Regions from separate parts of the Arthrobacter sp. NPDC056727 genome, predicted to be linked through region 1. Evidence: predicted binding sites of a transcription regulator. Region 1 holds the regulator's gene; the other holds the start of a gene.
The links. The regulator Rex, encoded in region 1, represses fermentation and respiration genes when NADH is low (regulators of the CRP and FNR family bind a similar motif). The targets are predictions, from matches to a motif close to CTTGTGAANNNNTTCACAAG.
Positions count from the first base shown of each region.

Region 2: the regulator Rex is predicted to act here: its motif matches at 1,730-1,749, upstream of ACFRAH_RS20995 (glyceraldehyde-3-phosphate dehydrogenase).

Region 1 is NZ_JBHTZA010000014.1:107,233-111,063, reverse strand. Features, by position in the region: gene ACFRAH_RS15285 (30S ribosomal protein bS22) at 175-273, shown strand; gene ACFRAH_RS15280 (HAD family hydrolase) at 448-1,266, opposite strand; gene ACFRAH_RS15275 (glutaredoxin family protein) at 1,350-1,607, shown strand; gene ACFRAH_RS15270 (redox-sensing transcriptional repressor Rex) at 1,694-2,389, shown strand; gene ACFRAH_RS15265 (hypothetical protein) at 2,444-3,337, opposite strand; gene ACFRAH_RS15260 (hypothetical protein) at 3,542-3,831, opposite strand, start outside.
Region 2 is NZ_JBHTZA010000028.1:17,751-21,581, reverse strand. Features, by position in the region: gene ACFRAH_RS20995 (glyceraldehyde-3-phosphate dehydrogenase) at 16-1,509, opposite strand; RNA gene rnpB (RNase P RNA component class A) at 1,756-2,147, opposite strand; gene ACFRAH_RS20985 (alpha/beta hydrolase) at 2,223-3,152, shown strand; gene ACFRAH_RS20980 (YaaA family protein) at 3,204-3,831, shown strand, end outside.

The DNA of each region.
Region 1 (3,831 bases):
GGGGCCGCTGCGCGCCACGGGAGCTGTGCTGGTCAGGGGGTGCTCCGGATAGGCGGTACCCTGTTAAGGAACGTTTTACGTCATTGTAAGAATCTGTCAGTTGTTCAGTCTGTTGCTCAGTCCACGGACCTTCTCCATCAGACAGGTACTGCATCTAGTTTGTAAGGAACTTTCGTGGGTTCAGTTATTAAGAAGCGTCGCAAGCGTATGGCCAAGAAGAAGCACCGCAAGTTGCTTCGTAAGACCCGCCACCAGCGCCGCAATAAGAAGTAGAGTCCGCTCTACGCTTCAATGCCCGTTCCCTTTCGAGGGTGCGGGCATTTTTGCGTTCTGCGACACTCGGTCCGCCCTGCGACGCGCAAAATGCTTGGCGACGCGCCAAATACCTGGCGCAGTGGGAATTCCAGCGTCGAGGGGGGAAATGCGCGTCGCTGGGGAAGAAGTGTGTCAGGCCCGCGGGCCGCGGAAGCGGGTGTAGCCGCGCCAGAGGCCGTAGACCGCTCCTCCTGCGGTGGCGGCCTTCAGGCCCAGTGTGGCGGCGCGGCGGCCGGAGCGGAAGTCGTAGACCGGCCAGTTGTGTTCGCGGGCGTGCCTGCGCAGCCGGCCGTCCGGGTTTATCGCCACCGGGTGGCCCACCATCGTCAGCAGCGGGATGTCGTTGTAAGAGTCGCTGTAGGCCCAGCAGCGCTTCAGGTCCAGGCCGTGCTGGTCCGCGATGCCCTGGACCGCCACCGCCTTGGCGGCGCCGTGCAGGATGTCCCCGACGAGCCTGCCAGTGTAGAAGCCGTCCTTGGTTTCACCCACGGTCCCGAGCGCGCCGGTGAGCCCCAGCCGGGTGGAAATCACCGTGGCCACCTCGATCGGCGTGGCCGTGACAAGCCAGACCTTCCGGCCCACGCGCAGGTGCTGCTCGGCCAGGGCCTTGGCGCCGGGCCAGATCCGGGAGGCGATCATCTCGTCGTAGACCTCTTCGCCCAGCGCCTTGATGTCCTGCTCCGTGATCCCGGCGGCGAGCCTGAGCGCCGAATCCCGCACCGCGTGGACGTCATTGAGGTTCTCGCCGCGGAGGACAAACTTGAGCTGCTTCCACGCCATGCCGGCCGCCTGCGCCAGGGTGAAGGCTCCGCGCTGGTGCATTTTCCGTGCCACGTGGAACAGGCTCGCCCCGCGCATGAGGGTGTTGTCGACGTCGAAGAAGGCTGCCTCGCCGTGTTGCTGCCTCGCAACCGGACGGTGGGCCACAGCGACGTACTTCTCCTCGGGCATGCCACTGAGTCTAGTCAATGCCGTGCGCCACATCTGACGGCCGCCGCGTCGCTCCCCGCCGTCAACGGCGATACGGTTGAGGCATGGCAAACCCCGACGTCGTTCTCCTCACCAAAGCTGACTGCCACCTGTGCGCCGCGGCGCGCGACGCCGTCGGAAGGGTGACCGCCGGGCTGGGGCTTTCGTGGTCGGAGCGGCAGCTGGAGGCCGACGACGAACTGCGCGACCGCTATGCCGAGGAGATCCCGGTGGTGCTGGTGGACGGCATCCAGCGTGATTTCTGGAAGATCGATGAAGCGCGCCTGGAGCGCGTCCTGCGCCGCGCCATGGCGGCGGAGTAGCCAATTTCGAACAATGGCATTGGCTTTGTTGACATAACTGATGGGGATCTAGAGTGGACTCACAACGCGACGCAACGGAGCAGACAGTGACCTCGCTCGATTCACCACCCCAGGCCCTGCCCGGGCCCACCGGGGCTGCCGGAAAGCAGATCCCGCCGGCGGCCGTGGCCCGGCTGACGATCTACCTGCGCGCGCTGAACTCCCTGCTGGCCGAAGGCACCGAGCGGGTTTCGTCCGAGTCCCTGGCTGAGCTTTCCGGCGTCAGCTCATCAACCCTCCGCAAGGATCTGTCCCATGTGGGCTCTTACGGCACCCGGGGCGTGGGCTATGAGGTGCAGTACCTGAGCCGCCACATCGCCGCCGCGCTGGGCCTGACGCATGACTGGAAAGTCGCGATTGTGGGCGCCGGTAACCTGGGCAAGGCGCTGGCACGCTACGGCGGCTTCGAATCGCGGGGTTTTGATGTGGTTGCCATTTTCGACGCCGACCAGATGGTGGTGGGCAACGAGGTGGGCTGGCTGCGGGTCAGCGACGTTGCGGACCTGGAGACAGTCCTGGAGCGGACCGGCACCAACATGGTGGTGCTGGCGCTGCCGGCCACGGTGGCCCAAAGCGTGTGCGACAGGGTGGTGAATGCAGGGGTCCGCAGCATTCTCAGCTTTGCGCCCGTGATGCTTCAGGTGCCCGACGGCGTGACGCTGCGGAAGGTGGACATGGCCACCGAGCTGCAGATCCTGGCGTACCACGCGCAACGGGCGCAGACCCCCGGTCAGCCGGAGTAGCTCCGGCGTTCCGGGAATCCGCGCCCGTTGGCGGGGATGTCGCGGGGACCTTGGTTAGCGGCCGTAGGGGCCCGGCTGTGAGTACGGGTTCGCGAACGGCTGCGGCTTCTGGAAGTACGGCGAGTTGGCAGGAAGGTAGAGCAGAACGATGCCTGCTGCGCCCAGGAGAATCACCAGGATTTGGATGATGCCGTAGACCGGCCCGAGTGCAAACGAGCCGCCGAAGAGTCCGAACAGGGAGATGGCTGCGAAGACCGTGCCGAGAATCCTCGCCCAGTTCTTGCCCTTTCGAACTGGAAACGCCACCAGGGCATACAGGCCGAGAGTAACGATGGCTCCGATAATGCTGCCTGCAACTACCGTGCTTTGCAGCATCTCCGTGGATCCGGGTGGAAGTGCTTGGCCCTGCCGTGCCGCTTCTTCTTCCATCATTGCCATGAAGGTGTCCCGGCCAGTGAAGGCTAAGACAAGAGCACTCAGGCCCGAAAGTACACCTGCGGCTATTATGAGCCAGAATGCCAAGTCCACCTGTGGTGGGCGCACGCCTTGGCTTGCTGCCTGGGTCTGTTCCGACGGGTACTGCCCGTAGGGGGACTGGCCATAGGGGCTCTGGCCGTAGGGCGGCTGCCCGTACGGGGACTGGCCGTTCTGCGGCTGCCCGTACTGTGCCTGTCCATACTGGGGCGCGTTCTGACCGTACGGGGACTGTCCGTACTGCGGTGCCCCGCCCTGTCCGGCCTGTCCGTACTTCGGCGGGTTCTGGCCGTACTGGGGTGCGTTCTGTCCGTACTGGGGGGTGCCCTGGCTGCCCTGTCCGTATTGCGGGGTGTTCTGCCCGTACTGGGGCGCGTCCTGACCGTAGCGGGGCTGCCCGTTGGCCGGCTGGGAACCGTTGTCCGGCTCGTTGGAGCCGGGGTCATTGGAGTGCGGGACTGGAGGATTGCTCATGAGCGGTCCTTTGCGTAGTGACGTCTGAATCGGCTACCGGTTCAGACGCCTGCCCTCCCCAGCATGGTTCACTTCCCACCGTACCCCTCAGCGGGTGCGCGGTGGATCATTCCCGAGAGGTATTCCAAACCGGTGCCAACCTGCGGAAACACGGCCCGGCAGGGGACTGTCCGGCCAGAAATTCAGAGCTGTTGCCGGTGTCGGTCAGGACCGGCCGCGCGCGGCAGCGAACCAGCTCTGCGAGTTGGGCACCCACATCAGCACGGTAGCCACCAGGCTGACCAGGAAGCCCAGCCAGTTCCCGTCCTGGCCGGAGCGGAAACTCGAGCTGACGGAGGCCAGCAGCAGCGACACCCCGGCCGCGATGGTCAGGGCCAGCCGCGCCCACTCCTTGCCTTCCTTCAGCTTCATGGCCAGGACAATCTCAGCCGCCGCCAGCGCCAGCGCCACAAGGACGAGGAGGAGCACCAGAAGGGCCACACCGGGGACAATCG
Region 2 (3,831 bases), on a different contig from region 1:
TGACGAAAAGTTCCGTTAGACAGAGGCAGCCACGGCCAGGACCGGGGCGGCATCCTTGTCGGAGTCCTTGGCCGGGAAGGTCGGCGGGTTGACCCCGGCCATTTCCTCCATGACGCGGACCACCTGGCAGCTGTAGCCGAACTCGTTGTCGTACCAGACGTAGACAACCAGGTTCTTGTCATTGGAGATGGTGGCGAGGCCGTCAACGATGCCGGCACGGCGGGAGCCCACGAAGTCGGTGGAGACGACCTCCGGGGAGTCGATGTAGTCGATCTGCTTGCGCAGGTCCGAGTGCAGGGACATCTCGCGCAGGTAGTTGTTGACCTCGTCCTTGGTGGTGCCGCGTTCCAGGTTCAGGTTCAGCACGGCCAGCGACACGTCCGGGGTGGGGACGCGGATGGAGCTGCCGCTGAGCTTGCCCTGCAGTTCCGGCAGTGCCTTGGCCACGGCCTTGGCGGCACCGGTCTCGGTGATCACCATGTTCAGCGCGGCGGAGCGTCCGCGGCGGTCGCCCTTGTGGAAGTTGTCGATCAGGTTCTGGTCGTTCGTGAAGGAGTGGACGGTTTCCACGTGGCCGTGGATGACGCCGTACTTGTCGTTCAGCGCCTTCAGCACCGGGGTGATGGCGTTGGTGGTGCAGGATGCGGCCGTCACGATCTTGTCCGAATCAGTGATGTCGCGGTGGTTGATGCCGTGCACGATGTTCTTCAGGTCGCCCTTGCCCGGCGCGGTCAGCAGGACCTTGGCCACGCCCTTGCTCAGCAGGTGCTGGCCGAGGCCTTCGGCGTCGCGCCAGCGGCCGGTGTTGTCCACCACCAGGGCGTTGTTGATGCCGTATGCGGTGTAGTCGATGGTGGCGGGGTTGTCCGAGTAGATGACCTGGATCCGGACGCCGTTGGCCGTGATGGTGTTGGCCTCGGTGTCCACCCGGATGGTTCCCTCGAAGGAGCCGTGCACCGAGTCGCGGCGCAGCAGGCTGGCGCGCTTGGTCAGGTCGTTGTCCGAGCCGCGCCGGACCACGATGGCGCGCAGGCGCAGGCCGTGGCCGCCGCCGGCCTTTTCGATGAGCAGGCGCGCCAGCAGGCGGCCGATCCGGCCGAAGCCGTAGAGCACGACGTCGGTGCTGGTGCGCTCGTCGGCGCCCCGCTTGCCCACAATCTCAGCCAGCTCGGCGCGGAGGAATTCCTCCAGAGTCAGGTCGCCGCCGTCGGACTTGAACTTCTGGTTCAGGCGGGCAATGTCGATGGCAGCGGCACCAAGGTCCAGCTGTGCCAGCGTGTTCAGCAGCGGCGCCGTCTCCTCAAGGAGCAGCTCATCCTTGCTCATCCGGCGCGCAAAGCGGTGCGCCTTCAGGATGTTCATGGTGGACTTGTTGATCAGGCTGCGGCCGTGGATGGAGGTAACCACGTTGTTTTCACGGTACAGCCGGCCGATAACCGGGATCATGGCCTCGGCGAGCGCCTCTCGGCTCATCCACGTATCAAGACAAGAATCTGACGTCTGGCTCACAGAACTACCTTCCTTGGTTCAACCGGCTACGTCCTCGTAAACCGGATGGCGGCCACTGGAAGTTATCCAGGGCAAGCTGGCACCGGCGGGGTTTCGGTCCACCCCGGATGCCGTTGGACGTGCAAAGAAAAACCGCCGGCTGCGAACGCAGCTCCGGCGGAAGAACTTCTACGTTCACCATCCATTCTAGGGTGGCCCGGGCACCTGAAACGGCCGTCCGCCCGTGAAATCACTCACACAGCCAAGTGGATGGGTTGACCGGTACGCCGGGTTCTGTGCTCCCGAGCCGTTGCCGGCGCGGGAGTAGCGGCCATCCATCTACGAGCGCCGTTGCCGACGCCCTCCAGCGGCCTACCCGGGCACTCGGGCGGGCAGCCCTCAAACGTGCCCTGTCTGGCCTTGCTCCGGGTGGGGTTTACCTAGCCTTTCCGGTCACCCGGAAAGCTGGTGGTCTCTTACACCGCCGTTTCACCCTTACCTGCTTCGTGCCGCTTTCAAATCGGCGCGATGCAGGCGGTCTGTTTTCTGTGGCACTGGCCTGCGGGTTACCCCGAGTGGGTGTTACCCACCACCCTGCCCTGTGGAGCCCGGACGTTCCTCGAGCCACTTGCGTGGCGCGCGGCCGCCTGGTCAACCCATCCGCAGTCCAGTTTACGGGCTTTCCCGAAGTACCCGCGCCGCGCACGCCGGTTCCCCGGGCTTAGGATCGGAAAATGGATCAGTCGTCTTTTCCGCGGCCGCCCTTTCCACGGCGGCGCATGCTGCAGCTGGCAGGTGTCGCTGCCGGACTGACCGCGTCCTCAGCCTGCACCGCCCGTCCCCCAACTCCACCGGTTCCGGTCCCCGACGCGACACGCCCCGCAACGACGCCGGGCATCCCGACGCCTCCCCCGTCCGCCGTGCGGCCTTCCACCGTGTCCACCCGGACCGGGGCGTTTGTGTCCCGCTTCCGTCCGTCGGTGACAACGCACTGGTCCCTGGCCGTGCCGCTTCCGGAGCAGGCCGGCCAGTTGCTGCCGGTGGCAGTCTTCCTGCACGGGCGCGGTGGCAGCAGCGAGGTGCTGCTGCACGACCTCGCGGCGGACCAGGCCCTGCAGCGCCACCTCGACGACGGCGGCACTCCCTTTGGTGTTGCCGCCGTGGACGGCGGCAACACCTGGTGGCACGCCCGCGCCGACGGCAGCGACACCCAGTCGATGCTGGTGCTGGAGTTCCTGCCGTTCCTGGCCGAGCAGGGATTCGATCTTGGAAGGGTGGGCCTCTTCGGCACGTCGATGGGAGGGTTCGGTGCCCTCCTGCTGGCGTCGCTGGGCAGGGTGTCCGGGCTTCGCGCCGTTGCGGCCATGAGCCCGGCCGTCTGGTCCAGCTACGACGCGGGGATGCAGGGCGCCTTCGACGGCCCGGCCGATTTCGGGGCGAACAACGTTTTCGCGCTGCGGCCGCGGCTGGCGGCGATTCCTAAGCGGATCGACTGCGGCAGCGAGGATGACTTGGCCCCGGCAGTGCGCGATTACCGGTCGGGACTCCCCGGCCGGGTGGAGGGAGGCTTTGAGCCCGGCGGGCACGACGCGCCCTACTGGCGGTCCGTCCTGCCGGACGTGCTGGACTTCCTGGGCCGCCATGTGGGCCGTTCCAGCGGCTGATGGCACATCCGCCCGGCCGGGAGGGGCGGAGCCGGCCGGTAAGATCGTACGGTGCTGATTCTGCTCCCCCCTTCCGAAGGCAAGACTCCGGCTGTCCACGGCGACGCCATGGACTGGGATTCGTTGAGTTTCCCCGTGCTGAACACTTACCGGGCAAAGGTGCTTGACGCGCTGGGAACAGTCAGTGCGCACGAGGATGCCCTCGCCCTGCTGGGCGTCGGAGCGTCACTCAAGGACGACGTCGAGCGTAATACCCGGCTCCACGCCGAACCGGCGGCGCCGGCACACCAGGTGTATTCGGGGGTGCTGTACGACGCACTCGGCTATAAGTCGATGACGCCGGCGCAGCGGCGCCGGGCCGATGGGTCGGTGCTGGTCATCTCGGCGCTGTGGGGCGCCATCAGGTTCGCCGACTCCGTGCCCGCCTACCGGCTGTCCATGTCAACGGCACTGCCCGACGTCGGACGCCTTGCCTCGTTCTGGAAACCCCAGCTGACCGACGCCCTCGGCGGTGTGGCCGAAGGCCACCTGCTGGTCGATTGCCGCTCCAGCACCTACGCTGCCGCCTGGGCTCCCCCGCCGGCACGCACCGTGACGGTCAACGTGTTCACGGAGGTGAACGGCGCACGCAAGGTGGTCAGCCATTTTGCCAAGCACACCCGGGGCGAGCTGGCGCGGC